DNA from 4 places in the Phosphitispora fastidiosa genome. Region 3 is predicted to be linked to each of the others. Evidence: riboswitches for the same ligand, from Rfam matches in the RefSeq annotation. Region 3 holds a riboswitch; each other region holds the start of a gene.

Region 1 (7,581 bases), on a different contig from region 3:
GCCATGTTCCGGGAGCAATTAATATCCCTTATGGCGCTATTGCCAAGGAAGAAAACCTGAAGAAACTTCCTACCGATAAGAAGATTGTTGTTATCTGCTACACCGGTCACACCGCAAGCTATACCTCAATGTTCCTCAACCAGCTCGGTTATGAATCTTATGTCCTCAAGTTCGGTACTATGGGCTGGAATGACAAAACTGAAGGAATGGGCGCTGTTAAAGCCTTTACCAAATCACCTGGATTTGAGACAGTCGCCAACTAATAAAATAGCTTACCAAAATACAAGCGGGTGTCCCATAATGGGACACCTTTTCTTTTGGCCTATAAAATTGAAGGGAGGGGCAGATATAATTCCTCCACGATGGCAACGATTCCGCTTGTTTGCGGCTCCCGCTTACGCGGATTGCCGACAAGCGGACATCAGTCTCATCGTTCCGGAACCATATCTGCCCCTCCCTAATTCATAGGCCTAATCCAGAGCGGGTGCCCCATTTGGGACACCCGCTCTATTATTACTTGGCTTTACTATTTTTCACTTGTGTTGTTGAATAGGGGTAGATGTGTTCCGCAAGGCCGAATACATCTACCCCTATCCAGATTACAATTGAAAAATAATAAGCCCAGGTTTTACTGACCCAGCAACTTCCGCACAACCGGGATATCTGCCGGGGCAAATTCATATCCCATCATTTCCTCAGGGTCAGCCCACTTCCAGTCCTGGCAGTCGATGCAGGACGGCTGGCCGCCCTTTAGGCTGCAAAGGTAGCAGAGCAGGATAACCTGCCTGTCCTCATAGATGTGGGAGACGACCTTGAAAATATCTCCCACTTCAACATTAATGTCAAGCTCCTCCTTGATTTCTCTTATCAGGCAGGCTTCGGGATCTTCTCCCTGCTCTACCTTGCCTCCGGGGAACTCCCATTTCATCCCCTGGTGAGAGCCTTTTTTCCTTTGGGCAATGAGGAACTTACCATTATTTTCTATAATTGCTGCCGTGACAACCAGTATTTTCATGGTTTTGCGGTAATCTCCTTCCGCCTACGAATTTACAACCTTTTGCCCCTGATTATAGATAACCCCAAGTTCATCGGCAAATCCACTGTCATCCTGCAGCGCCCTTGCTATATTCAGGCCGGTTTCTTTAACTAATTCAATTTCCTGAACGTAATCAGGACCGGCAGGAATTTTATTGCTATCGGTAAGTATCCTCACCACAGGCTTCTCTGGGTGAATGCGCCTATTGCATACAACAAGCCCTATCTCACCCGAGCTAAGCTCCACCAAAGAACCGGCAGCATACCGGGCGACATTTTGCAGAAAAAGCTCCATTAATGAGCTGTCTATTTTCAGCCCTGCTTCTTCATTCATCAGTTCTATAGCCTCACAGGTGCTGTAAGCCTTCCGGTGTTTCCGCTCACTGGTAAGGGCATCAAACAGGTCAGCAATGGCTGCAATCCTGGCAAATTCACAGATGTCAGTATTCTTTAGGGCTCTCGGGTAACCAGTACCATCTATGCGTTCATGATGCTGAAAAGCAACATGTGCTGCCAGCAGGTTAACATCTTTCTGGTCTCTCAGGAGGTTAAAACCTTTGATGCTGTGCTGCTGCATTTGACTGAATTCTTCGGGCGAAAGCCGGCCCGGTTTTTCCACCACCTTGGGATCAACATACATGGACCCGATATCGTGCATAACTGCCCCCACTCCCAGGTCCCGCAACTGAACCTCGTTATAGTTTAAGGCCAGACCGATGCGCAGTGACAGGATACATACATTCAGGCAGTGGGCATACAGGTAACTGTCATAAGAGCGGATATCACAAAATTCAAAAAGCAGCTGCCTGTTCTGCAGAACCTCGTCTGCCAGCCTGTTTACCAGATCCTTAATCAGTTTGGTATCTACCTTTTGGTACTTTTTAGCCTCTTCAAAAACCCTTCGCAATGTTATAATCCCGTCTAATCTTGTACTGTCAGAAACTACATCGGGGAACTCGATGTCCCGGCAAAAACCGTCAATAATAATGATTGTCGGGTAACCCAGGGCCTGCAGCCTTTTGGCATATGCAGGGTTAAGTTCACTCCCGGCAGAAAGCAAGACGCTCCCATTGGCTGAATAAAGACTTTTCCCCAAAATCATCCCTGACTGCAGCTTGCTTACAGATATTTTGCGCATAGACCTGCCCCCTCTCCTGTCATTTTCGTCACTTTCGTCATTTTAGGAAATAAAAATTCCGCCTTGCTTGCCGGAAAAGCAGACGGATCAGTTTTTCGGCAGCCTGGCTGTCATAGCAAAAGCTTTAGACCCATGGCTTTGCGTCCCTAACTTTCGGTAGGTTTGCCTTTACGGTAAAAAAATATGCGGTTAGCTTATTATATTTATACGTTACAAGCCAATGTAAACAGGGTGTCCGGTAAAGAAATATTAATCCCAATTGAGCAACTGTATCAAAAGCCCTAATTATAATAATTATTAAATAATGTTGTACTGATAAAACAGTTATATCTTTTCATATACTCTACTATCAAACAGTCAATTTCACAGCTCTTGTTGTACACATCCGGGTCATTTAGACCCTTATTCTTTACCAAACTGTACATTTCTCTCTGTTTTTCCCGGATCTTTTTCCGGAATTCCCGACGGTTTGTCCACATTTTCATCTCTCCCACACTTTATTGTGGTTGGATTGTTAATCTGTCCCAAACTGTGTTTTTTTTATGTTTTCTTCTAGGAATTATTGCAAATATCCTTCAGAGAAAATGTCGAATACCGTCAAATCGAAATTTTTTTTCCAAAATATTATTATTTCCATTCTAATAATACATTGTCACCATCTTTAAGTGGCGTTGTAAATTCAGCGGAGCTCCCGTTAACTTTTAGTTCAAGTCTCATTCCGGTTTCGGGAGGTATTAACTGAAGATTGGTCCGTGTCAGTACATCTGTAAGAATAGCATCCACCCCAGGAATTTCTACCGTTTCATTATTAACCGTGACAATAGTAAACCTGGGGACATTAGATTCGTCCTCACCTGCCGGATCTACTGTCTCTGCATGCTCTACTGTCTCTGCATACTCTACTGTCTCTGCATGCTCTGCCGTCTCTGCATGCTCTGCAAGCTCCGCCGCTTTCATTGGCTCTGCCGCAGTATCCGGCTCAGTTTGGATATCGCCGGTATCATCTCCTGGAACAGGCTCAACGTTTGGCATTGGTTCACCGGTCGGTATTGGTTCAGCAGCCCTTTCCAGGATTATGTCATCCCCGTCATTAACTTCAGCCATGGAATCAACCAAACGCTCGTTAATATATATGTAGCAATCGTCACCGGAATCAGCACAGCCCGCTATTTCCAGGACCTCTGTCACAGTCCTGGGTAAATAATGGACTACCCTGGCATTATCCACGAGCTCTTCGTGGTAGGCCGCAGGTTTACCGTTCATAGTAATCACCGGGTTAATCACAAAAGGTTCGCTGTTAACAGAAATATTCAAAGCAAAGATGTGGGGCACCAGATCGTAAATGTGTCCCCGGGCGTTTTCACCATCCCGGGCCTCAACAAATTCTATGATATCATTATGTTTTACCGGGACATCAATGGTAACGTCTTCCCCGTTCAGCCGGATAACTGCCGGTTTGCCTCTGCCGCCTTTGATGATCTTTAAATCTCCGTTGACCGTCAAAGTAAGGGCCATTCCCAGCCGCGGTTGTGTCTTGCGCATACTGATGCCTGCTGCCAGCAGGGCATCGGCCACTGTACCCCGGTTGACCTCAAAAAGCCGGATCTGCCGGTCATTAACCATCACCTTGGCAAACCCAAGGCCCTTATGTTCATATGCTGTCACAGCTATTCCAATTGGAGTTACGGCCTCAGGCCCCATCAGTTCCTGGGTACCGAACACCTCTGCAATCGCCTCCCGGCCCCTGACTGCCACTCTCTGCCTGGTAAGCCCAATATTGTCTGCCAGCATATCCTTTAATAGAGGAGTAAGGCTTCCTCCGCCAATACAAATAACGGCCTGCGGGGTCTTTCCGTTAAGTTCAATTATTTTATCACTTATCTGTTTCGTTAAATCCTGGACAGCTTCTCCGACAATATCAAGAACCTCCCTGGCGGAAACAGTATGCTCAATTCCCAGGACATCGGTAAAACCAATGTCACTGTTATCCTGCAGGGACCGCTTAATCCTCTCTGCCGTGTTAAAATCAAGCAGGTATATTTCAGAAATCTTCTCTGTTATTTCATCACCGGCTACCGGAACCATTCCGTAACCGGCTATGGACCCATCGTCGGTAATAGCAATATCCGAAGTTCCGGCCCCTATATCAACAAGTGCAATATTTAGCTGTCTCATACTGGGCGGCACCACCACCGCACTTGCGGCAATAGGCTCCAGGGTCAGGCTGGCCATTTCCAAACCTGCCTGCTGCAAAGCAGCAAAGAGAGAATCGACAACAACCCTGGGCAGAAAAGTTGCAATAACCTCAACACTCATATTCCTGCCCTTCTGACTGTATAAGCTGCCGATTTTATAGCCATCCAGCTCATAATAAACTACACTGTAGCCGACACAGTGATAATTCAGGGACTCTGCTGTCTGGGTATCTTCCTCATTTGCCAAACGGCTTTGAGCTTCCTGTACCGCCTGAAGTTCAAGCCTGAGGATATCATCCCGGTGTATCTCCCGGAATTCTGGAATATCTGCACTCACATTAAGCCTTGTAGTCTTCAGAGCCCTTCCTGCGGCTGCCACAGCAGCCTGTTTAAGGGTCTGGCCAAGTCTGTTCTCAAGCTTGTCCTTAATCGCCTTAATTGATTCGGCCACCTGTTCAATATCATGTATCTGTCCGTCAATCATAGCCCTGTTTTGGTGCTCCCTTTGTTCTGCTGCCAAAATTTCAAGACCTTTGGTTGTCTCCTGCATGATGACACCGGTAATTGACCTGGTGCCGATATCCAGGGCAAAAATTGTTTCACCAGACATAATTTAACCCCCCTCTCCGTTAAGGGCAAATTGAAATCATTGTTTGATTACCTTTCCTCAGTCACCTTTCTTGTAGAAAAAAGATGATACAAGAGAAAAGCCAATTTCCCTGGCCTGAAATATCTGTTCGGTACTCCCTGTAAAAAGGATTCCATTTTGTTTCAATCCGGTATAAAACTTCCGGTAAAGCTGGGCCTTACTTTCCTCTGTAAAATAGATAACCACATTCCGGCACAGAATCAAATCAAAATTTCTGTCAAAAGCATCTGTCAAAAGGTTGTGTTTCATAAAATTGACTCTTTTTTTTACTTCATCTTTTATTTTGAAGTTGCTGCCTTCCTTAGTAAAATTCCCATTAATATAATTCTGAGGCAGATTCAGGACAGCCTTATCATTATATACTCCCGTCCTGGCTTTGTTTAGCACCTCGTCATCAACATCGGTGGCCAGCATAGTGAAGTTTATATGGGGAAAACGGTTCATCATCACCATAGTTAGGGTATAGGGCTCTTCACCGGTGGAACACCCCGCGCTCCATATTTTCAACGACCGGGACGCCTGAATCAGTTCAGGCAGAATCTTTTCTTCCAGGACCTGCCACTGAGAAGGGTTCCTGTAGAATTCTGATACATTAATAGTTAATGTATCAAGAAACTTCCTCCAATGGGCTATTTCTTTTTCCAGCAGACCCAGATATATGCCGTAATCAGTGATTTTCAGACTCCGCATCAGACTGTTGATACGCCTCTCCATCTGGGGACGTTTGTAACCGGTTAAATCCAGACCTTTTTTTCTCCGTAAGCCATCCAGAAATGTTTCATATGCATCCGCCATAGTGTTCTACCTCTCTGCACAATAAATTATTACTTTACCGGTTCAACATTATTTGGTATATGACACTTATTACAGAAGTTTTCCTTGGTATGGCTGAACTTTTTACTGTGGCAGTCCAGGCAAAATCTCTCAGGGTCCCCGCGGCGTTCCGTAATCACACCGTGTTCCTTCATCCACTCCTCAGGGTTCCCGTGTTGAGTCCGGTTGATATTAAAATAAATAACAAACACCAAGGCCACTGCAAGCAGAATTGTGATAAGGTTCTTCCTGTTTACCACCCTACCCACTCCTTACCAATTTTTAATTATTCGACAAAAATTAACGTTTTTCCTCTCTTTTTTTGAAATATCTCCCTCTTTAGGAGTAATTTTTTAATCTTCTATAAGACTTCACGAAAGGCCTCAGAAGCCGCAGCAACTGTCCGGTCAATGTCTGCATCAGTATGGGCCAGGGAGACAAAGGCTGCCTCAAACTGTGACGGCGCCAGGTAAATACCCTTTTCCAGCATGATCCTGAAGAAGGCAGCAAATTTGTTGGTATCAGAGCTGCAGGCAGTCGCGAAATCGGTCACCTGCTCACCGGTGAAAAAGGTACATACCATTGAGCCGACCCTGTTAAAGGAGGCAACAGCGCCGGCCTTATCTGCCGCATCAGCAAGTCCTGCTGCCAGCCGGGAAGCCTTTTTCTCCAGTTCGTCATAGATACCGGGTTTTTGCAGTTGTTTTAAGGTAACCAGCCCTGCTGTCATTGCCAGGGGGTTCCCTGACAGGGTACCGGCCTGGTAAATGGGGCCTGAGGGAGCAATCCTTGACATGATTTCCTGTCTTCCGCCATAGGCGCCTACCGGGAGACCGCCTCCGATAACCTTACCCAGGCAGGTCAGGTCAGGCTCAATGCCAAAACGCAGCTGAGCTCCGCCATAGGCCACCCTGAACCCTGTCATTACTTCATCAAATATCAGCAGGGCGCCATATTTCCCCGTTATTTCCCGGAGTCCTTCCAGAAATCCGGGTTGGGGCGGGACGACTCCCATATTGCCGGCTACCGGCTCTACGATAACGGCCGCAATGTCCTCACCCTCTATTTCAAATATCTTTTTTACTGTGTCCAGGTTATTAAACTGGGCCGTAATTGTGTTCACAGCGATATTCTCCGGCACCCCCGGGCTGGTGGGGACTCCAAGAGTCAGCGCTCCTGAACCTGCCTTAATAAGCAGGGAATCGGCATGTCCATGATAACAACCCTCAAACTTGACTATCTTGTTCCTCCCGGTATATCCCCGGGCAGCCCTTAAGGCGCTCATTGTAGCCTCTGTTCCTGAATTAACCATCCTGACCATATCCATAGCCGGAAAGGCAGCAATAATGGTTTTAGCCATTTCAGTCTCCAGTTCGGTTGGCGCTCCATAGCTGGTTCCTTTATCCAGGTATGCTTTGAGGGCCGCAACAACCTCAGGATGCTGGTGTCCGAGAATCATGGGGCCCCAAGACCCTACATAGTCTATGTACTCATTTCCGTCAGCATCATAAATTTTGGAGCCATTGGCTTTCTCGATGAAAACAGGGTCGTGTCCGACAGATTTAAAAGCCCTTACAGGACTATTGACTCCACCCGGAATATATTTTTGGGCCTCCTCAAAAAGTTTGACAGATTGACTGTAGCCTTTATGCATTATTTGTACCGCCTTTCACTAGATTTGCGCCGGAAATAAGCGCACATTTATTGTTCCCACAGGTTTACTTTTAATTATGTAAAAGGTAGAGAAGTAC
Region 2 (7,581 bases), on a different contig from region 3:
GATGGCTCTCAGGGAAGCCAAGATGAAGGGTGTCAACCCCTTTTGTATTACTGTAGACACCAAAGGCCAGGAATATATGGACTTTATTTTCGGCAACGTAAATTACATCATCATTGATGATGTAAATGCTCTTCCTACTAAACTCACTGAAACCTATAAGAATCTTACCACTTAGCTGGCTCCCGGAAATGACCGGAAAGAGTATATGGTGAGCTATTGTACCGATTTTCCGCACTGCCGCCTATGAGTCTAAGCTGCCATTCTCCGGCAACAAGGCAGCGTCCCCGAACTCGATGGCTTATTGGGATTTTCTCATAAGTTGGCCGCCTCTCGTTTTGGCGAGCTAAAACTTCCCGGCGGCCTTCGCCATCTTCGGACATGCGGGGACTCCCTGCCTTGTTGCCTGTGCTTTGCAGCAAGACTCATAACGGCGGCAGTGCAAGGAAAATCTTATACAAAATCTCACCATAGACCTCGGCCATTTCCGGAGCCAACGATAGAGGAAATAACTAAAGGTTTAAGGTTAGAAGCCTTGGACATAAAGGAAAATAAGGGAGTGATAAATATGGCAGACTTGGAAAAACTCCGGGATCTGGAGGATTATGCCCTGGAACTGGGCGCTTACCGGGCTAAACTGCTGGCAGCAGCAGATGTTGTTATTGACGACAGGGTCAGGCTGAAGTGTCATGTACCGGTCTGTGAGGACTATAACAGACACCTGCTGTGTCCGCCTCACACCATTCCTGTGGAGAAATTCAAATCACTTTGTGCTCAGTATTCCGCCGCTTTACTGGTTCAGGTTAAGAGCAGCGGTTATGATAAGGCAGACCTTGTTGCAGCTGAGAAAGATCTACATTCTGTCATTAATAAGGTAGAAGGGAGGGCATTGACAAAGGGAAACTATCTGGCTACAGGATATATTGCATCATCGTGCAAGCTGTGTCCGGAATGTGTGGGTTATCATTCCGGTGAGCCGTGCCGGCATCCATATCAGGCGCGGCCCAGTATCGAGTCAATGGGGGTTGATATTTTCAAAACAGCCGAAAATGCAGGAATGGGTTTTAATCTGGGTTTATCTTCAGAGGTTGTCTATTGTGGTTTAGTGTTATTGGATTAATTTTGTATAGTAAGCGAATCTCAAACTGGGTTGCAATAACAAATTATTGGAGGGATATTAATGGTTGTTAAACAGTTTAAAGAAGAAATGACAGGTTTGGAGAGGGCGCTGGCTGCCCTGTCATATAAGAAGCCGGACAGAGTGCCTGTGGCTTCACTGGTTTGCGGAGCATCAAGGAGAATTCTTGGGGTGACTTATGACAAGTGGGCAACTGATTCCGAACTTTGCGCAGAGTCAATGTTACAGGCTCACGCACTAATGGACTTTGATATCTTCGTGACCCTGGTAGACCTGTCTGTGGAAGCGGAATCTTTTGGCCAGCCCTGTATATACCCAATGGAGAGTACTCCCTACTCTGACCCCAACCATCCCATTCTAAAGTCCCATGAAGATTACCATAAAATTGAAACCGTTAACCTGAGGGAAACCGGACGGACCAAAATGGTAATTGATGTGGTCAACAGGATCGCTAAGGCTAAGGGTAAAGAGTGCGGGGTCTGTGGCTTCGTTTATGCCCCGCTGGGCGTACTTGGCGCTATGAGAGGCCATGAGAGGATGTTTATTGACTGTATCAAGCACAGGGAAGATTTGATTGCCGCCTGTGAGGCCATTACGCCTGCACTGATTGATTACGCTGTTGCCCAGGTAGAGGCAGGCGCTCATGCAATTGTAATGGATACCCTCTATGCCTCAGCAACCATTATGAGCCCCAAGATGTGGGAAGCCATTGAAGCTCCCTTCACCAAGCGGATTGCCGATGCCGTTAAAGCAGCCGGAGGCGCGCTGGTACTGCACAACTGCGGCGGCGGCATTTATTTCGACGTGCAGCAGAAATATACCGACCCTGTGGCCATCTCCCATGCTTACCCGGCTGCTGACTGCAAGTCGTGGGAAGAGCATGCCGCCAAGTGGGGCAAGAAGATCGTTTCAATTGGTTCCATGGATCCCGCAAAAGTGGGTATGACCCTTGATCCGCAGGGTGTAATGGAATATACCCGTGAGTTCATTGAATACTTTAAAGATTGTGATGGCGGCTTCATCCTTTCAACAGGCTGCGAGTTCCCACCAAATGGTTCCCTGCTGAATGCAATAGCCATTATGGATGCTGCCAAAGCATATGGTTCATACCGCTAAAAGAAGTACAGGTAAAGCATTGTTATAGGTATATAAGTTAACGTAAAAGCGACGAAAGACAACCTGTAAATATGCCCAAAAGGCGGGGGGTGGAACCTTGAAGATAAAAATAATCAGTGGATTTTTAGGGGCCGGAAAAACAACCTGCATAAGAAATGTTTTGAAAAAAGCCGATGGGAACATGGCTGTGATAGTAAATGAATTCGGTGACATCGGGATTGATGCAGAGGCTGTCAACAAAGGCAATGTGGTTGATATGGTGGAACTCCCCAGTGGATGTATCTGCTGTACCCTGGCCAAAGACCTGGTGTCGGCAGTCAAGGAAATTAAAACCAAGTTCAACCCGGATCGTTTGGTTATAGAACCTTCCGGACTGGCAGTCCCATCGGGGATACTGGAAGCTCTGGAACCGATTAAGGAAAAGTATGAGCTTGAATTTGAAGCAATTATCGGTATCGTGGATGCTGACGGTTTCCTGTCCAATATACACTCTGGCTTGTTCGGTGATTTTTATACAGACCAGCTTGCCAATTCAGACATTATCCTGATTAACAAAGCCGACCTGGTAAATGAAAAAACAATTAAAGCAATTGAGGAAGAGCTGCGGAAATACAATTCCCATGCCATTATCCTGACAACGGTTAATTGTGAAACTGATTTGCCTGACTTTATCAGGGAACATGGCACCGAATACCTGCACCTGCATTTTGACCATGACTTTGACTCAGTGGCCATAACTACAGATGAGGCCTTTGATCATAATCTGCTGGTTGAGATTATGGAAGAAATGAAGGCAGGGAAATATGGCGTTATTTACCGGGCCAAAGGGATATATAAAAAAAACGGCGGCGGCTTCGAGAAAATGGATTATGTCCAGGGGAATTATGATTTTGAAGAATTCCCAGAGGCTGAAGAAAGCAAGCTTATCTTTATCGGAAAAGATTTTGACCGGGATGCTCTGAAAGAAAAGTTAATAATTAATTGAAGGAGGAGACAAAAATGGCAGACAAGAAAGCAGAATTATGGGAAGCGTTAAAGCAGGGAGTTATTGATTACGATGAGGATGCAGTAAAAGAAGCGGCTCAGGCTGTAGTTGACGAAGGTCTCGACGCTTATGACGCAGTATTTGACGGTCTCGTGGAAGGTATGAACGAAGTTGGCAGGCTGTACGAAGAGCAGGAGTATTTCGTTCCTGAAATGCTGATGTGTGCAGATGCTCTGTATGCCGGCCTCGATATCCTGAAGCCCCATATCATACAAAAAGAAGGCGGTATTAAAGGCGCCGTAGTAATGGGAGTTGTTCAGGGCGACGTTCATGACATCGGTAAAAACATCGTTAAGATGATGTTTGACGTAGCCGGTTTTGATGTTCATGACCTCGGTCGTGACGTTCCTATGGACAAGTTTGTTGAAGAGCAGCTGAAAACCGATTCCGAGCTGGTTCTTCTCTCAGCTATGATGACAACTACCATGGTTGGTATGAAAGACATTATCGCCAAGATTAAGGAAAAGAACCCCAATTGCAAAATCATGATTGGTGGAGCTCCTGTATCTGAGGATCTGGCTGACAAGTGGGGCGCTGACGGCTTTGCCAAGGATGCCAACAATGCCCTGAAAGATGCCCTGAACATGGTTAAGGCGCTGAAAGACCTGCAGCAGTAATTTTCTCAGTGCAGTCATTGAAAAATGTTATCCGTAAAACCATAAATCAATAATAAGACAAGGGTAAACCCGTTGAAAGACGGGGGCACAAAGCTATGGGTCTAAGGTAATTTTACTATGACTGCCAGGCTGCCGGATTTGGATAAAACCGTTTCGGGATGCCGGAACGGTTTTATCCAATTTGTCCGATAGGAGTCTAATCTCCTCTTACATAAGAATTCTGCTGATGGGGTATGGGAATTTCTATTACGGGAGGGTTAAAGGTTGGGAAAACAAGCCTATAAACTTAACTTTTTAGAAAACCTGGGCCTTGAGGGCCACGTATTCACCCAGGTAAGCTTTAACCTCAAATACATATTTCCTGCAATTTATGCTTCTTTACTGGTTTTCCTGGTGCCTGCGGTATTGTATCAGGATAAGTGGAATTCTTTGAGCACAGTTATGCTGGTTGTTTCCCTGGCAGGTCTGGCAATTAATGTTGTTATTGGCAGTAAAGTAAATATTCTGAAGAAGTTTTCCGGCATCCTTCATCCAATATGGGCTTATGCTACCATTATTGCCTTTGGAATGGTTTCACGTCTGAATAGTGTGGATTGGATGCTGGCAGCCGGTTTTGTTGTTTTTGGCATAATTTATTGGTGGATTCCCAGCGCCGGTATGTCAAATGCTATCCGTTCCATATTAAATGGTGTTATTCTGGCCAATTCCGGTGACACGGGGGCTCGTATCTGCCTCAGAGTAAAACGGAAAGATGAAATCGGGATGCTGGCGGAAAACTTAAACTCCTTCTTTGAGGAACGGCAGAATTTTATCAAAATGCTGCAGGAGAATGCGTCACAGCTGGCTGAGACCAGCACGGAGCTGGAAAGAATATCAGAAACCGGCTCTGCCTCATTCCGGCAAATCGCCGTTGCCATTGATCAGGTAGCTAAAGGGTCAACAGAGCAGGCTAAGACTATCAATGAGGCTGTTGGGGTTATGGAACAGGTGGGCCTGTCTATTGAGCAGATTGCTTCCGGGGCGCAGGAACAGAGCAATAATGTGGTCAAAACCACTGAGATGGTAAATGAAATGACAGCCAAAATGGACAGAATGGCTGCAGGCATGCAAATTGTCAGGGAGGTTTCGCAGCAAAACGGAAACCTGGCTCAAAATGGCGGGACGTCAATGAACAAAACAGTTGAAGGGATGAACAGAGTCAGGACTGCCGTCTTGGAGACTGCACAAAACCTGAACCAGTTGGGGGAAAGGTCGCAAAAAATCGGGGAAATCATTCAGGTGATTGACGAAATTGCTGAACAGACAAACCTTCTGGCGTTGAATGCCGCTATCGAAGCAGCCCGCGCCGGTGAACACGGCAAGGGCTTTGCAGTGGTGGCAGATGAGGTGCGGAAACTGGCCGAGCGGTCCGGGAAGGCTACCAAGGAAATCGCTGACCTGATTACTGATATCCAGAAAAGAACCAAGACTGCGGTGGACTCAATGGAAATAGGGACCCGGGAAGCTTCAGAAGGGGTCGGACTGGCTGAAGAAGCCGGTCAGGCTTTAGGCGAAATTGTCAATGGAGTTGTTACCGCAGCCGAAAATGTAGGCAAAATTACCGACACTATAAATGAGATAATGAACGGCAGCCGCGAGGTTTCCGATGCAGTCAACAATGTTGCCGCCATAACTGAGGAAAACTCAGCGGCGACCCAGCAGATTTCTGCTTCCAGTGAACAGGTCAATGGAACCATCCAGAATGTCGCTTCCATTTCCCAGGAAAATGCCGCCTCTGTGCAGGAAGTATCGGCGTCAACCGAGGAGCTTGCCGGTTCTATTGACAATATCTCCACATCGGCAAAAGGGTTGACCCGGATGGCGTCACGGATGCAGGAACTGGTTAACCAATTTAGGTAGGAAATTAAACTCCAGGATAAAATATAAAGATTAAGTCTCTAGGAAATATAAACTCCTTTAAGTTCAAGGTTTTGCGCCTTGGACTTTTTTGTTTCTACATTAGCCGTTGATTCTTGGAAATGACCGCTAAATGTAGTGAGGCGTTGTACAAGATTTTCCTTGCACTGATGCCGTGAGACATATTACCGCAGTTCCGCTAAGCGAAGTGCACCCGCAAGGAGTGCGCCGTTCGACTAAGGCGCTAAAGCGCCAAGTCTCACGCAGCGGGACACGGGCCAAGGACGGCCCGCGCCGCCACTGAGCCATGGAAGGCGAATTGGCGGTGTTCCCGGACTTCGCTAGGAACAAGGTTAGATTTCTCCGGCGTCAGTGTTGAAAATCGGTACAACGCTTCACTATATTGCCCAGGGTCATTTCCTAGAGCCAACGGAAATGTTTAAAATTTTCCAGTATTGTTCATAATAATGCTGGGTATAATCCGGGAAGGAGGTTGATAACTTGAAAAAAATTGCTTTAATTAGCATAATTATGGTTGCCATTGTTTTCTCAGCCTGTTTTGCATATGCGGGCGAAGCTGCCGATTATACGGTTAAACCCGGGGATACCCTTTATGAAATAGGAAAGAGATTCGGCTTGCACTATAGTGCAATCATGAAGACCAATAAACTGGGTTCCACTGTTATCATGCCTGGAATGAAGCTGAATATTCCTGTGGAAGCAGGGATTATTCATACTGTGACGACAGGGGAAACACTTTACGGTATTTCACGGAAGTACGGTGTCCGGGTGACAGAAATAAAAAACCGGAACAACCTGTCTGGTGACCTGATTGTTCCCGGAATGAGGCTTGTTCTAACGGACGGCAGCGCCGCGGCAGACCATCGGGTCCAGCCGGTACTCAGCGGAAACGCATCCTTTGGCAGTAGTGATATTTTGCTGCTGGCCAAAATGATTCATGCCGAATCCAGGGGTGAGCCGCTGAGCGGACAGATTGCAGTCGGTGCGGTTATCTTAAACAGGCTGAAGAGCGAGCATTTTCCTTCAACAATAAGGGAAATCATATTTCAGAGGACCAAGGGTGTATACCAGTTTACTCCAGTCTCTAATGGTCAGATTGACCTGGAACCGGACCGTTCAGCGTTTTATGCCGCTGAACGTGCCCTAAAAGGCGAAGACCCGACAGGCGGGGCGCTCTTTTTCTACAACCCCGATATAAGTTCGGATAAGTGGATTAAGACACTGCCTGTCACCAAAGTAATTGGCAACCATGTATTTGCTAGATAAGAGAATAAGTTAACCGAAAACGGAGTGGCCCTGGGTCTAATAGGAGACTTGAGGGCCACTTTTGTTTTTTGGGAGAATTGAATATTATAGAAATTATTATAGTTAATTCAAGAGAGGCTGATATTGTCAGACCTCTTTTTTTTGTTCCCAGATTTTAACCCCGCAAAACCGCATTTTAACCCCCAAAAGCCGCATTTGAGGACGATATTACAGGAAAAAACAGTAAATTTGTTAAATACATTCAAGGATTTGGAAACTTTGGCATTTGCTAAAGAAATACTTTGAATTAGGTGTAAAGGGGAGAACTGCTAATGATTAAATGGGGAAGGCTTAACTTATATCAAAGAATTTTAAGCATTATTTTAAGCATTCTTATTGTATTTCCTGCTTATTTGTTTCCAATAACCAATGTTGGCTTAAGTAGTCCTGCTGAGGCGGAAGATGATGCGGCAGGCAACACAGGCACGAGCAGCAGTATAAGTGTG
Region 3 (7,581 bases):
TATGAGTGTTCCCCGGATAAAAGCTATCAAACAGGGGAAAAGTGACCACATGATTGCTGCCATGGCTTTAAAACCCGGCGGCAGCGTGCTTGACTGCACCCTTGGTCTCGGCTCTGACGCTATTGTTGCCAGCTTCGCCGCCGGTCCGGAAGGCCTGGTTACCGGTATTGAGGCAGTCCCTGAATTAGCGCTGCTCGTAAAACACGGGATGGCAAATTACCAATCAGAATCACTAGCCCTAAAATCGGCTGTGGAAAGGATTCGGGTTGAATGTGCTTTTTATGAGCAGTACCTGACCGGGATTCCAGATCAGGCATATGATGTTGTCTATTTCGACCCCATGTTCAGACATCCCCGACTGAAGTCCAGTTCGATGGAACCGCTAAGGGGAATTGTAAAATATGACCCCTTATCCCCGGAAGCGGTCCAAGAAGCCCTGAGGGTTGCCCGGGAACGGGTAGTTATGAAAGAAAACAACTTCAGCCAGGAATTCGCCAGGCTGGGATTCCGCGCTGTTATTGGGGGCAGGTACAGTCCCGTTGCTTTTGGGATTATCGAAAAACAGGAGGCAGGATTATGAACGAGCTGCTGCCTTTAATAGTTATAGTGGGACCGACCGCGGTCGGCAAAACAGAAATTGGAGTAAAGGCTGCTCAAATGATAGATGGTGAGATTATCTCAGGTGATTCCATGCAGGTATACAGATTCATGGATATTGGTACTGCCAAACCTTCGGGAGAAGAGATGGGTGGCATTCCACATTACCTGATAGACTCCATTAAGCCGGATGAAGAATTTAATGTGGCTGTCTTCCAAAAACTTGTTGAAAAATATCTGGTTAGTATACATAATAAAGGAAAGCTACCCATTATTGTTGGGGGCACAGGACTTTATATCAGGTCTGTTATTGATTATTATGATTTCACTCCACCGGGTGAAAACCCGGCAAAGAGGAAGGAACTCAGGAAATTATCTGAGGAGCAGGGGACAGAGCCTCTGGTCAAGCTTCTGGAAAGCATTGATCCGGTTTCAGCCGGAAGAATTCATCACAATGATACACGACGCCTTATCAGAGCGCTGGAAGTCTATTATGCAACTGGCAGGCCAATTTCTGAATTTCAGTATCATTCAGAGAGGCTTCCGCCAAAGTACAATCTGGCATACTTTGGATTGACCATGGATAGGGAAAATTTATACCGGAGAATAGAAAAAAGAGTTGATGTTATGATTTCAAGGGGGCTGGTTGATGAGGTAAAAAAACTTTTGGAAATGGGATATGGGGCTCACCACACTTCAATGCAGGCGATTGGGTACAAAGAAATTATTTATTATTTGAACGGTATATGCAGTTTTGAAGAAGCGGTGGAATTAATCAAACGTAATACCCGCAGGTTTGCCAAAAGGCAGTTGACATGGTTCCGGCGAGATTCCAGAATCAAATGGAAAGATGTCGAAAGCTACAGCAATTTTGATGAAATTGCGAGCGAAATAGTATCTGAATCAGAAGGACAATTTGGTAAAACGTAGAATAGAAAAGAAAAACTGAAATTTGGAGGGACCAGAATGACAAAGACGCAGATAAATTTACAGGATTCATTTTTGAACCAGGTTAGGAAGGAGAATATTCCCGTTACTATATATCTGGTTAACGGTTTTCAATTAAAGGGAATTGTCCGGGGATTTGATAATTTTACTGTTATCCTTGAGTATGATGGAAAACAGCAAATGGTATACAAACATGCCATTTCCACAATAACTCCTTTTAAGGCCATTTCCACAAACATGAGTGACCAAATGAAGTCATGAAATTACAATAAGATTCTATACTGTTACTTTTAATATAAGGGTAATATAAAAGAGGATGTCCTTTGAGGCATCCTCTTTTTCTAGTCAATTTATTTGGCTACTTTACCCTTAAGAGCTTTACCTGCCTTAAAAACCGGCACCTTGGCAGCAGGTATATTGATAACTTTTCCCGTTTGGGGGTTACGGCCTTTTCTGGCTTTACGCTCTTTCACCTCAAATGTGCCGAAACCGATAAACTGAGCTTTTTCTCCCTTGGCAAGAGCATCCTGAATACTGTCAAAAACCGCATTAACAGCCTTCTCAACATCTTTTTTCTTGAGAGTTACCTTCTCTGCAACTTGAGCAACCAGGTCAGTTTTGGTCAACAAGAAAACCTCCTTTGATATTTTGGGTTATCAGGCGCAAAAAATATATGTTGTTAAAGAATTGAACCCTCCCTTCGAGTGTTTTAAGCCAGCCGGCATATTTCGGAACGAAATTTGCAGCCGTGTGAATTCCCGCCAAAAAATAACCTGCCAACATTGCCAGCAGGTAAAAATGCATTGTTCGCGGCAACTGGCTGTCCCATTATTTAGGACCCTGTAGTTTTGCGTCCTTTTCTTACGAAAAGTTTGCCTTTATCAGCGCTAATTTACTAATTCAGATAATAATTATTCTACATAACTTCTGAAATTCCTGCAATTATATCCAAATTATAACAAGGTTTTTATTTTCCTGTCACAGATGTTGTAATTGTGCGTATAATAGTAGAGTAAAATACTTTGCACTAAGGGGGAAGGCTTTTGGAAATAAGAATTGTCCGCCCCAGGAGCAAGGCCGCAAAAAGCAATGCCGCAAAAAGCAATGCCGCGGAGCATGTCGAAAAACACATTGATACCGGGTCCAAGGAATTGCCGTTTGCGCCGGCAGGCAGAGAACAGATAAAAAATATAACCAATGAGCTTAATGATATGATAGGCTTACATTCAGTAAAAAAACTGGTATATGAAATAAGCGCCTTTATTGAAATTCAAAAGAGAAGGCAGCAGGAAAAACTGGTTTCGGAACCCCTGGTCCTGCACATGATCTTCAGAGGCAATCCAGGGACAGGGAAGACCACTGTGGCTCGCATTCTCGGAAAACTTTTCCGGGAAATGAATGTATTGTCAAAAGGGCATCTGATTGAAATTGAACGTGCCGACCTTGTTGGTGAGTATATTGGACATACAGCCCAGAAGACCAGAGAACAATTAAAGAAATCTTCAGGGGGCATACTTTTTATTGATGAGGCCTATTCCCTGGCAAGAGGAGGAGAAAAAGACTTTGGGAAAGAGGCTATTGATACCTTGGTGAAGGCCATGGAGGACCAAAAAGACAACCTGATTCTGATACTTGCCGGTTATAACCAGGAAATGAATGAATTTATTAAAACAAACCCCGGATTAAAGTCCAGATTTCCGATACACATCGATTTTCCTGACTATACCATCAAAGAACTGCTGCAAATTGCCGACGTGATGCTTGAGAAGCGGCAGTATAAACTAACCCCCTCCGCCCGGGATGCTCTGAAACGAATTATTGAACTAAGCACCGGAAAAGGATATGAGCATTCAGGAAATGCCAGGCTGGTCAGAAACTTGATTGAGAAGGCCATGAGACGACAGGCGGTCCGACTGATAAACAGAGAGGAAATTACCGTTGCCGACCTGATGTTGATTACTGATGACGATATAGAGGAAGCAAAGGAAGTACTTAGAGTTTGTAATCACGTAAAGAAGGAGAATTTTATATTATAACGAATAACAGATAACGTTCTGGTTGTTAGGTGATTCTAATTTGTAATAACAAAGGAGTTCTAAAATGCCCGAAAATGTTAGCGGTAATATCGCCGGCTTGAAAAATAGCCAGTTGCAGCGGTTGGAAGAACTATATACGATGACTACCGAAGATTCCGAATTTGTTACCGGGGATATTTTATCTCTGGTTATTTCTGTTTCTGCAGAAACTAACAGGGAAATCTCGGTTTATATTAATAGAAAAGGCAAAGTTGTTGATGTTTCGGTCGGCGACAAATCAACTGTGACCCTTGGAGAAGTAAAATGCAGGCGCAGTCAAAGACGGTTCAGCGGAGTAAGGTGTGTACATACCCATCCGGGAGGCAGCGCAATGCCCAGTGATGTTGACCTGTCAGCTTTAGATGCCCTTAATCTTGATGCTATTGCTTCAGTGGGGTTCGGCAGTGACCAGGAAACTGAGATATATGTGGGGATGAGGAACCATGCCGAACCTTATCCTGGTGACAGTTCCGGGAATTATATTCTTTACGGACCATATAGTATTTCAGCAATCTCCGACAGCAGTCTGATGGAGATTATACGGATGACGGAAAAAAAGATATCAGGAAAGGCTTCCGCAATGCCGCCAGATACCGCAGAACACCCGGAAAGGGCGATTCTTGCTGCGGTAAAAAGACGGGCGGACTCGGATGAACAGGCTGCCGAATCTCTGGCAGAACTGGCGCTGCTCGCTGATACCGCCGGAGTCAAAGTGTTGTATCAAGCCATCCAGCCCAGAATGCGCCCAGACCCGGCAACCTATATCGGCAAGGGCAAGGCCCGTGAGCTTGGCCTCCAGGCACAGGTCCTGAAGGCAGATCTACTGATTTTTGATGATGAGCTGAGTCCGGCCCAACAGAGAAACATGGAGGAGATAACCGGTATAAAAACTGTTGACAGGACAACCCTCATTCTTGATATTTTTGCCCGGCGGGCCCGAACAATGGAAGGAAAGCTGCAGGTAGAGCTGGCCCAGTTGAATTATCTTTTGCCCAGGCTCACAGGTAAAGGGCTGGTTCTATCCAGGCTGGGAGGCGGAATCGGCACAAGGGGACCGGGTGAAACCAAACTGGAAGTTGACCGCAGAAGAATTCGGAAAAGAATAACCGATTTAAAAAAGGAACTGGAAGCAGTCCGGAAAAACAGGGAACTGCACAGGGCCAGAAGAAAACGTATTTCCATACCCGTGGTATCTATTTGCGGATACACCAACTCAGGCAAATCCACGCTGCTTAACAGACTGACAGGCGCCGGGATCCTGGCTGAGGACAAGCTTTTTGCCACCCTTGACCCTACTACCAGGCAGTTGAAACTGCCGGATAACAGGCCGGCGCTGATATCTGATACCGTGGGATTCATTAACAAGATACCCCATCACCTGATTGCGGCTTTTAGAGCAACTCTTGAGGAAGTAATTGAGTCCGATGTTCTGCTGCACATCGTTGATATCAGCCATCAGGCCATGGACTCTCAAATGGACTCGGTTAACAGGCTGCTGGCAGACCTTGGAGTTTATGACAGCCCAATAATTACTGTTTTTAACAAGATTGACAAACTTGATCAGGCAGATAGAGAACGAGCAGCCGACTTATGGCGTAACAGGTTTCCCGGCAGTGTTTTTATTTCGGCCAAAACAGGGCAGGGAATAGACAAACTGCTGGAAATGATTTCTTTAAACCTTCCCGGAAGGATGACCCGGGTTACCTGCAGAATTCCCTACTCCAATGCTTCTTTGGTCTCCTTGTTTCATGACCGGGCCAGAGTGCTTCAGGAGAATTATCTTGACCACTATATTGAAATCATGATAGATGCCGATGAAGAGACTAAGGCGCTGGCTGAAGAGTTCCGGGTAACGGACAGTTTAGACGGAGGTAACACCAATGCAAAAACCTGATATAAATAGCCTCGATTTGGAAAAAATCATTGGCGAGGTTGAAGAACTGATCACCCCGGTATACAGAGGACTTGATCAAATTTCTTTGCATAACCACAGCAAAGTGCTCAAGGCATTTCATAAGGCCAGGGTTAGCGAGTTTCACCTAAAGGGTTCTACAGGGTATGGTTACGGAGATGCCGGCAGGGATGCTGTCGAAAGTGTTTTTGCATCTGTTTTCGGTTCGGAAGCTGCTCTGGTAAGAGGTCAGATAGTATCGGGGACTCATGCTATAACACTTTGTCTGTTTGGCATCTTAAGACCGGGTGATGAAGTCCTATCTGTGTCAGGAGCCCCCTATGACACTCTCCAGGAGGTGCTGGGAATCAGAGGAAATGCTCCCGGCAACCTTGCCCAATGGGGGATTAAATACCGGGAAGTTGACTTCCTTCCTGATGGTGGACTGGACAGGGAAGGGATAATTTCGGCAATTAATAAGAACACCAGGATGGTGATTATACAGCGTTCGCGAGGATATGAATGGCGCCCTGCCCTAAGCATATCCCAAATTAGTGAGGTCTGTGAAACGGTGAGGAGCGTGAGCGGCAACACCATAATTTTTGTTGATAATTGTTATGGTGAGTTTGTGGAAGAAACTGAACCAATTGAGGCCGGTGCAGACCTGGCTGCAGGTTCCTTAATCAAAAACATGGGTGGTGGTATCGCTGCTACAGGTGGGTATATAGTGGGGAAGGCAGAATTGGTTGAAATGGCGGCACACCGCCTGACTGCCCCCGGAATTGGCGGGGAAGTGGGCGCCACCCTGGACTATAACCGGATGTTTCTCCAAGGGATATTTTCGGCTCCTCATATAGTTTGCGAGGCTATCAAGGGGGCTGTGTTTGCCTCAGCTCTATTCGAAAAAATGGGCTATTTGGTATCTCCAAAATATAACGAATCACGGTCAGATATTGTTCAGGGCCTCTGTTTGGAAAACGAGGAACAAATGGTAGCATTTTGCCGCGGTTTGCAGAAGGGCTCTCCGCTGGACGGATATGTTGTTCCGGAACCTGTCCTTATGCCGGGTTACACAGATAAGGTGGTCATGGCAGGAGGTACTTTTATAGCGGGGTCAACTATTGAACTCAGCGCCGACGGTCCCATCAGGGAACCCTACGCGATTTATATGCAGGGGGGCATTTCCAGGGACTACGTTAAGCTCGGCTTGATTTCTGCTGCCAGAGAGTGTATCGCTGAAAAAACTAAATTGTGTCGTTAGTAACTAAATTATGTCGTTAGTATAGAAGGAATTAGTATCTTAAAGTAGAATATAAAATTTATGAATTGTTGTCGATAAAGGGGGGTGGGTAGTGCAAAAAGTGCAGAACACAAAAAACGCTAAGGTTCTCGTTGTTGATGATGACAGATTTATGCTCAGGGTTATTGAGGACTGTCTTCATAAAGAAGGTTTTTCTGTTGACAGCGCTACAGACTTTAATTCCGCAATGGATAAAATTTATCAGTCTACTCCCGATATAATTCTGCTTGATGTTGTACTGCCCAAACTCAATGGCTATGAAATTTGCAGACTGCTCAGGAACGATACCAGAACCAGCCACGTTCCTATTATTATGCTTACTTCCAAGGTTCAGGTAGAAGATAAAGTGGCCGGTCTTGAGGCCGGGGCAGATGACTATATTACCAAACCCTTTGATACTCTTGAACTGGTGGCTAGAGTTAGGACTCACCTACGCAGGGCAAAACAGGAAAAATCCTTTAACCCGCTGACAGGCCTTCCTGGGAATATTCTCATTGAAGAAGAAATTAAACAGAGGCTGGCAGACGGGTCGGTTTTTGCAGTACTCTATCTTGATTTGGATAATTTCAAGGCATATAATGATGTTTACGGTTTTCTTAAAGGTGATGAAGTTATTAAGTTTGTAGCACATCTTCTAAACAAAAATGTCAAGGAACATGGCAATTTGGGAGATTTTGTGGGCCACATCGGTGGTGATGACTTTATTTCAATAACTTCAATAGATAGAGTTGATATAATCTGCAAATCAATTATCAGTCAGTTTGACAGTA
Region 4 (7,581 bases), on a different contig from region 3:
GGGCTTCCTGTTTGCAGGATTTTAGAAAAATATATCGAATTTTGCTATAAGGAGGTATATTATGACTAATGTTGGCGGCAGTGGGAGTCCTTTTGAGCTGACGGCTCTTGACACAGTAATAAAAGAGACCATGAGGACTTTGGGTGCGGGCAGGGAACAGTTATTTGCCGTGGCCGAAAATGCCCGCAGCGAATGTTCGCGGATTAAGAACAGCATGGCAGAAACAAATAGCCAGTTGGCGGCTCTTAATTCGGAACTGGCAGCAGCTCAAAAAGAGGAAAGAATCGTCCAGGAACGGGTAGCCCTGGTTACCGGAGCTTTTGAAAGGCATTCCGAGGCAGAGATTAAAGCTGCCTATGAGGAGGTCAGGGAACTGCAGGTCAGGCTGACCCTGTTAAAAGAGCGGAGGGACCAACTGCTGCACAAAAAGGAGGACTTTGAAACCAGCAGGCAAAATCTCCAGCAAACGGCAGAAAAGGCTGAAAATATGGTTTCACAGGTTGGCGTTGTCATGGATTTCATCGGGGGGAACCTGAGAGATATAAATATTAAGCTGGAAAGCCTGCAGCAGCGTCAGCAGATGGGTCTGCAGATAGTAAAGGCCCAGGAAGAGGAACGCAAGCGGGTTGCCAGGGAAATTCATGACGGTCCGGCTCAGTCTATGGCGAATGTTGTCCTCCGGATGGAATTTTGTGAAAAACTGATGGAAGTTGAGCCGGCCAAAGTGAGCCAGGAGTTGCAGGAGCTGAAGGGTATTGTGCGCAGTAACCTTCAGGATATGCGGAAAATCATTTTTGACCTGCGCCCGATGGCTCTTGATGATTTGGGTGTGATTCCGGCTCTGAAAAGATATATTGAAGATTTTCGCGAAAAAAACGATATAGATATAGAGATGAATTTTTTTGGGAAAGAGGCCAGGCTGGAACCTGTTTTGGAAATTGCCCTGTTCCGCCTGATTCAGGAGGCCCTAAACAATGTTGTAAAACATGCCCACGCCTCAAAAGTGAAGGTTGTTGTGGAATTGGATAATGAACTGGTGAGAGCATTTGTTGAGGATAACGGGATAGGTTTTGACCTGAATGATTACCACGCCAATCAGACCGGAAACAATTTTGGACTGGTTAGTATGAGAGAGCGAACCGACCTTCTTGGTGGGGAGATGAAGCTTGAGACTAAACTGGGTAAGGGAACAAAGGTCTATTTTGTAGTTCCGGTAGCCAGGTAGGAGGAGGTTATATGGACCGGGTCAGGGTTCTGATTGCTGATGACCATCCGCTAATCCGCCAGGGGCTTGTCAAGGTTATAAGGCTTGACCCGTCACTTGATGTTGTCGGTGAAGCGGCTGATGGAGAAGAGGTCATCGAAAAAGCTGCACAATTAAGCCCTCACATTATCATCATGGATATTAACATGCCTAGGATGGATGGTCTTGAAGCTACAAAGCAAATTAAACAAAGGTTCCCCGATATCAAGGTGGTTGCGCTTACTGTTGAAGACAGCGAGCAAAAGGTAGTTGAGGTTATCCGGGCGGGGGTCAGTGGCTATATACTCAAGGATGTTGATCCAGATGCCCTGGCCTCAACCATTAAGGCAGTGTATAAAGGGGAGATGGTGGTCCACCCGGGGATTACGGCAATGCTCTGCAGGGAACTGGGCCAGGAAAGCAGTGAAGCAGAGCGGAACTATGGGCCATGCGGCCTTGCTTCACGGTGTCCGGGGGGCAGCCTGGATGTCAGCCTTACTGCGAGAGAGGTGCAGATATTGAAATACATTGCCAGCGGCGTACATAACAAGGATATTGCCAGCCACCTTTTTATCAGTGAGAAAACGGTGAAAAATCATATTACGAGCATCTTCAGGAAACTGAACGTAGAAGACAGGACCCAGGCGGTAATATCTGCAGTTAAATTGAAGCTAGTCAGTCTTTAGGCGGCAAATGCAATAACAGGGTGAAATAAATTTATAGTGAAAAAAATTTATAGTGAAGGAAAATTATTTTCTAAGAAAAAATTAGAAAAAAGTGTGGACAAGTTTGGTAAAATATAGTATTATAAAATAAATTAGTTGTGTGAATTTAATATAGCATCTCTGTCGATAATAGCAAAACCGCCGAAAGACGGTGACGCAAAGCTATGGGTCTAAGGTGTCTGACACTATGACTGCCAAGCTGCCGAAAAAGAGCCGGGGTAACTATACCTTTCTCTTGACTGCAGTTTGGAGAAAGGTTTTTGTTCTTTCCACTGCCTTTAATAGTTCGGTTCCCAAAATAATAAAGGGGGACGCCCCTGTTTATCACTTATCTGATTAGCGGCTGAGACCTTTCTTTCATAAGATGGTGTGAGGAATAATCTTATGAGAGGTGAAAACAATGCACCTTGGCTGGTTAATTGGGGCAACCGTACTGTTAATTGTTATATATTGTTTCACAATTTATACACGGACGGTGGTGATGTGCAAGAAGTCAGGGAACAGTAAAGGTTTTCAAAAGACAAGTTTGGTATTGATGGTGAGGAATCAGGAAGGCATTATCGAAGGCCTGGTACGTGAAATTTTTGCATACGGCTATCTTATTCCAATTGAGGTTGTGGTTTTTGATTTTGGGTCTGCCGATAAGACCGGCCTGATTCTGGAACGGCTGGCAAGGGACTACCCGGGTCTAAGGTTTTTTGCCTGCTGTGGGGAAGAAAAAGGTGTCCCCAAAAAGGTAATGGATTTGTGTCACAGTGATATTGTTTATTGTTTTAATTTGACGAGTTCGGTAAACTACAGTTTGATTATCAGAACGGTTGAGTCGATACTGGGGGGTACTAAAATGAGTTTATATAGGACCACGGTCCTATATAAAAATAAGACCCAGGGTCGATGTACAGTTAGTAGAAATGTGTTAAAATAAAACTGAAAATGATACCTTCAGTGAAAAAGGCAAAGCCGTTGAAAGACGGCGGCGCAAAGCCATGGGTCTAAGGTGGTAACACTATGATCGCCAGGCTGCCAAAGGGGGGAGTGTATAAAAAGCAACCCTTCTCTACAGGCAGTGTGGAGAAGGGTTTTATGTTTTGGTTAAAACAAGGACGGAATAAATCAAAAAAAATTGAGGGAGGTAATAATTATGTTATCAATGGTTAAAAGATTGTGGAGTGAAGAAAGAGGCCAAGGCATGACCGAGTACGGACTGATTTTGGCGCTAATTGTAATTGGTGTTATCGCTGTTTTAATTACCATGGGCGACACTCTGATAGAAAAATTTACAGCAATCAGTGATGGCCTGAACGGAACTGCACCGACTCCTTAAGATAATTTGTACCGGGGCGGTGGACAATCCACTGCCCCATCCTCTATTCAACGGTGACGTAAAGGTATGGGCCCAAAGTGAAATATTACTATGGTACCGCTGCCGGGATGGAGTGGTCATAAAGAAGATATGGTTACGTGTATTAAAAATGACAGGCCCTACTTTTTCAGCAAGTAGGGCCTGTTTTCGAAAAGGGTTGATGCCATTGACAGTTCAGGTTACCAACCTGATAGATATTGCTGTAGCAGCTATTGTAATAATATCTGTTTACACGGACCTAAAGGAACGAAAAATTTACAATGTAGTAATATTGTCCGGGGTGCTTGCCGGGCTGTTGCTTAATTTACTGAATGACGGTAGCAGTGGTGTCCTATTCAGCCTGAAGGGCCTGGGAGCAGGTATGGCTTTGCTTTTTATTCCCTTTGTGCTCGGCGGGTTTGGGGCAGGGGATGTAAAGCTGCTTGGTGCCATAGGGGCAATGAAAGGAACAGTATTTGTATGCAAGGCGTTTTTGGCTACCGGGATTGCAGGGGGGGTTCTGGCTGTCTGTGTATTGATTAAGCAGAAAAGGTTGTTTGCAACACTAAAACGTATCGGAACAAGTTTTTTAGTCTTAGTTACCAGTGTTTTTAAAGTGAATACCCTGAAAAACCTGGATAAAGCCGAATTCCACGAATCCCTGCCATACGGCTTAGCAATTGGAATTGGTACGTTGGCAGCGTACCTGGTGGGGTGATGAAAATGTTATGGTTCCATGATTTTCGTAGAAATCAGCGGGGCCAGGCCGTTGTAGAAATGGCTTTGGTACTGCCAATTCTTCTTATGTTGATTTTTGGTATTGTAGAGTTTGGTCGTATATTGAATACCTACATGATAGTAACAAATCTATCACGTGAAGGAGCCAGAGAAGGCGCTGTAGGGGGAACCGATACGGAAATTGTTAATGCTGTGGAAAGCGGTACTAATGCTGATCAGTTTGATACTGCTTCCATGGGCATAGCAATTGATCCCCCGGCCACCTTGAGTGGAAGACCACGGGGTAGTGCCGTTAAGGTTACTGTGTCATATCCAGTGGATATAATTGCTCCAATAATTGGACCGATTATAGGAGACCCTTTTGTTGTTACCTCCCAGACAACTATGCGAGTGGAGGGGTGACGGTATGGATATGTTCAGAAGGATGATAACCGGGGAAAATGGAAATGTTGTCGTTATTTCTGCGATAATATTCACAGTGCTGCTGGGGTTTGTAGCGCTGGCGGTTGATGGAGGGCTCCTTTATCTGGAATTCACCAGGGTGGCCCGTGGAGCTGATGCCGCTGCTTTGGCGGGTGCCCAGGAACTGCCTGATACTGTAAAGGCTGCGGCCCGGGTGTCAGAGTATCTTCAAAAAAACAGTATTAATGCTAATGAGCCTGACAATCTTGTTATTGCTTTTTCGCCCAACAACAGGGAAATTACGGTAAAGATACAAAAACCTGTACAACTTCATTTTGCAAAAGTGTTAGGTTTAGATAGGGCCAATGTAGATGGAGCAGCCGCTGCCCAAATTTCTCCTGTGTCAAAAATAAGTGGGCTGATTCCCCTTGGGATCGATGAAAGCTTGCTTCCTCTGGAACATGGACACCAATATATTATTAAGGTCGGTAATCCAAGCACAGGATGGACAGGAATTATGGAATATCCGGGTCAATCAGGAAAAGATGACTATAAGGAGGCAGCTCTAAATGGTTATGATGGTTTGGTGGCTATTAATGATATTGTAGGGAAAGCTCCCGGAAATGCCACCGGGCCTACTATTGAAGGTATTCAGACGCGAATTGACCAAATCATTGAATCTTGGAGTGATTACAATCCGGACAGCCCACGGATAGTATTAATTCCTGTTTATCGTAACCTTGGCGTCCTTCCCAATGAAGGTGTCCAGATTGTTGGTTTTGCCAGTGTTTTCCTGGAGAAGGTTGTCGGGCACGGGCTGGAAAACGATGTTTATGTGAGATATGTCAATTATACGGTATCTGGGGAAACGGATGATTCTATTACCGGATCGTATTTAAACAGCGTCAAACTTATTGGTTGATTGTGGGTTCCATGTATCATTGTTTCGGCAAACCTCTTTTGCTGGGGCCCTCATCAGATTTGGTGAGATGAAAAGAGGTGTTCAAAAATGCAAAACTTAATAAGCAGATTTTTTAACAATGAAGAGGGACAGGTAGTTGTCATCATAGCTGTTGCCTTTACCGTACTGCTAGGTTTTGTCGGGCTGGCTGTAGATACCGGGGTAATGTACCTGGAACACAACCGCCTTGTCAGGGCGGCAGATGCTGCCGCCCTGGCAGGGGCCCAGGAACTGCCGGCTAATCCCATAATGGCAGAGGAGATAGCTGAAGAATATGCAGGCAAGAATGGCATCGATCCTGAACAGTTAAGTGTTGATATCAGTGACGACAAAAAAACTATCGCAGTTTCTGTTGGTAAAACCGTTAGCCTTGTCTTTGCGAAGGTTTTTGGTTATGAGTCCCGTCAGGTAAGTACTGAGGTCAGCGCCAAGGTGGCTCCTGTGAAGAGTCTTCGCGGAGCGGTCCCTTTTTCTGTAAAAGAGCAGATATTTAATTACGGTGATCCTTATGTATTAAAAGAAGGGGCCAGTGGGCCGGATTCTGACGGGGCCAGGTGGTGCGGCTGGTTTGGCGCACTTGACTTTACAGGCGGTGGTGGCGGTGCCAGGGAATATGAAGATATGATTGCACAGGGTTTTCCCGGAGAAATTTCAATAGGGGATATTATTAATATTGAACCGGGAAACATGGCCGGGCCTACCGCTGACGGTGTTGAGGAGCGTATTGAGAGCTGTACCCATGTCCCTTCATGTACGTGGAATAATCACGCATCAGATTGCCCCAAGGTAATTTATGTGCCCATTGTGGAAGAGTATTCCGGGAGCGGTGGCAACAGAAGGGTTGAGGTGGTGGGGTTTGCCGCCTTTTTCCTGGAAGGAGTGGAAAATCACCAGGGCAACAATGGTGATGTTGTGGGCCGGTTTATTTTTGAGACAGTATCTGCAGAGACAGATGATTCCGTCGACGGATATGGGTTGCAAAGTGTTAGGCTGCTGGAATAAAAATTTTTATTATGCTGGAAAGAAGGGAAAGGAATGTCCAATAAGAAAGTCTTGCTGCTGGCACTCTTGTGCGGTCTTTTGACTGCAGTTGCACTGAATTTCTACTTGAAGTCAGTTCAGGAAGCAGCTACCAATATAAAAACCAGGGCTGTGGCAGTTGCCAGCGCCAGGATTCTGGAAAGGACCCTGATTACTGCTAATATGGTTACCGTGAAAGACATTCCGGTAGAATATGTCAATAGCTATGCGGTCAATGATGTATCTCAGGTTGTAGGTTCGACAGCGCGGGCTGAAATTGAGGCCGGAGAACAGATACTACAGACCAAAATTGTCAGAAGGGATAGCAATCGGCAGTCTTTGGCTTATTCTATTCCCCTTGGAATGCGGGCGATATCAATTGATATCAATGAACAGACAGGTGTCGGGGGATTACTCAAACCCGGAGACTATGTTGATGTACTTGGTACGGTGGAAGTGGAGATTTTTAGCGTTGACCCTAATGTAAATACTGTGCGGGAAACAAAGACCCATGTTATACTTCAGAATGTTGGGGTTTTGGCTGTAGGGACCGATATTGGAGACCCGGGAAATGTCGAGGGGGAGGAAAAAGACAGTAAATCGGATTCTGCCGGAACAGTGACTTTGGCTGTACCTGCTGAAAAAACACAGATGGTAGCTCATATAGCATCTAAAGGAGATTTATATCTGACACTGCGTGCGCCTGCGGATAATAGCGTAGAAGACAGGCCGTCAATCGATTCACTGGAACTTCTCAAATAACGGAGGCGAGTCTGATGGCAATAAAAATCTTAATAGTTGATGATGTTACAGAAACCAGGGAAAACATAAAACGGCTGCTTTATTTTGAAAAGGACATGATGATTGTCGGAGAGGCTGCAGATGGAGAAGAAGCCATTAGGCAAACAGGTAAGCTTAATCCCGATATACTGTTAATGGATATTAATATGCCGGCAATGGACGGAATAACTGCTACAGAGGAAATCTCCCTTAAGTACCCCAAGGCGGCAATTATCATTATGTCGGTTCAGGGGGAGCAGGAATACCTGAAAAAGGCCATGGTGGCCGGAGCGCGTGAATACATGGTAAAACCCTTTAGCACCGATGAACTGGTTAACACTATCAGGAAAGTATATGAACTGGAACAAAA

Evidence for each region. A riboswitch is a leader RNA that binds a small molecule or an ion and turns the genes downstream of it on or off. The one in region 3 is predicted to bind cyclic di-GMP.
Region 1: another riboswitch for cyclic di-GMP. It lies ahead of Ga0451573_RS08220 (HD-GYP domain-containing protein); the one in region 3 lies ahead of Ga0451573_RS00410 (HU family DNA-binding protein).
Region 2: another riboswitch for cyclic di-GMP. It lies ahead of Ga0451573_RS10240 (methyl-accepting chemotaxis protein); the one in region 3 lies ahead of Ga0451573_RS00410 (HU family DNA-binding protein).
Region 4: another riboswitch for cyclic di-GMP. It lies ahead of Ga0451573_RS15620 (glycosyltransferase family protein); the one in region 3 lies ahead of Ga0451573_RS00410 (HU family DNA-binding protein).

What each region holds. Positions count from the first base shown of each region.
Region 1 covers NZ_JAHHUL010000006.1:158,206-165,786, reverse strand. The annotation lists gene Ga0451573_RS08230 (rhodanese-like domain-containing protein) at 1-263, shown strand, start outside; gene mutT (8-oxo-dGTP diphosphatase MutT) at 629-1,015, opposite strand; gene Ga0451573_RS08220 (HD-GYP domain-containing protein) at 1,040-2,173, opposite strand; cyclic di-GMP riboswitch class I at 2,268-2,350, opposite strand; gene Ga0451573_RS08215 (aspartyl-phosphate phosphatase Spo0E family protein) at 2,455-2,652, opposite strand; gene Ga0451573_RS08210 (cell division protein FtsA) at 2,801-4,978, opposite strand; gene Ga0451573_RS08205 (CheR family methyltransferase) at 5,036-5,812, opposite strand; gene Ga0451573_RS08200 (hypothetical protein) at 5,842-6,090, opposite strand; gene hemL (glutamate-1-semialdehyde 2,1-aminomutase) at 6,192-7,484, opposite strand.
Region 2 covers NZ_JAHHUL010000009.1:120,139-127,719, forward strand. The annotation lists gene Ga0451573_RS10215 (nitric oxide reductase activation protein NorD) at 1-175, shown strand, start outside; gene Ga0451573_RS10220 (DUF2284 domain-containing protein) at 566-1,117, shown strand; gene Ga0451573_RS10225 (uroporphyrinogen decarboxylase family protein) at 1,178-2,251, shown strand; gene Ga0451573_RS10230 (CobW family GTP-binding protein) at 2,349-3,236, shown strand; gene Ga0451573_RS10235 (cobalamin B12-binding domain-containing protein) at 3,251-3,913, shown strand; cyclic di-GMP riboswitch class I at 3,966-4,050, shown strand; gene Ga0451573_RS10240 (methyl-accepting chemotaxis protein) at 4,178-5,812, shown strand; gene Ga0451573_RS10245 (cell wall hydrolase) at 6,311-7,096, shown strand; partial or broken gene Ga0451573_RS10250 (Ig-like domain-containing protein) at 7,408-7,581, shown strand, end outside.
Region 3 covers NZ_JAHHUL010000001.1:75,173-82,753, forward strand. The annotation lists gene Ga0451573_RS00395 (class I SAM-dependent methyltransferase) at 1-580, shown strand, start outside; gene miaA (tRNA (adenosine(37)-N6)-dimethylallyltransferase MiaA) at 577-1,527, shown strand; gene hfq (RNA chaperone Hfq) at 1,564-1,806, shown strand; gene Ga0451573_RS00410 (HU family DNA-binding protein) at 1,896-2,171, opposite strand; cyclic di-GMP riboswitch class I at 2,354-2,432, opposite strand; gene Ga0451573_RS00415 (AAA family ATPase) at 2,589-3,581, shown strand; gene hflX (GTPase HflX) at 3,646-5,514, shown strand; gene Ga0451573_RS00425 (methionine gamma-lyase family protein) at 5,501-6,772, shown strand; gene Ga0451573_RS19960 (response regulator) at 6,864-7,581, shown strand, end outside.
Region 4 covers NZ_JAHHUL010000019.1:81,234-88,814, forward strand. The annotation lists gene Ga0451573_RS15610 (sensor histidine kinase) at 62-1,225, shown strand; gene Ga0451573_RS15615 (response regulator) at 1,237-1,929, shown strand; cyclic di-GMP riboswitch class I at 2,090-2,175, shown strand; gene Ga0451573_RS15620 (glycosyltransferase family protein) at 2,369-2,893, shown strand; cyclic di-GMP riboswitch class I at 2,912-2,996, shown strand; gene Ga0451573_RS15625 (Flp family type IVb pilin) at 3,110-3,292, shown strand; gene Ga0451573_RS15630 (A24 family peptidase) at 3,498-4,028, shown strand; gene Ga0451573_RS15635 (TadE/TadG family type IV pilus assembly protein) at 4,034-4,450, shown strand; gene Ga0451573_RS15640 (pilus assembly protein TadG-related protein) at 4,455-5,372, shown strand; gene Ga0451573_RS15645 (pilus assembly protein TadG-related protein) at 5,460-6,413, shown strand; gene cpaB (Flp pilus assembly protein CpaB) at 6,447-7,193, shown strand; gene Ga0451573_RS15655 (CpaE/TadZ family protein) at 7,208-7,581, shown strand, end outside.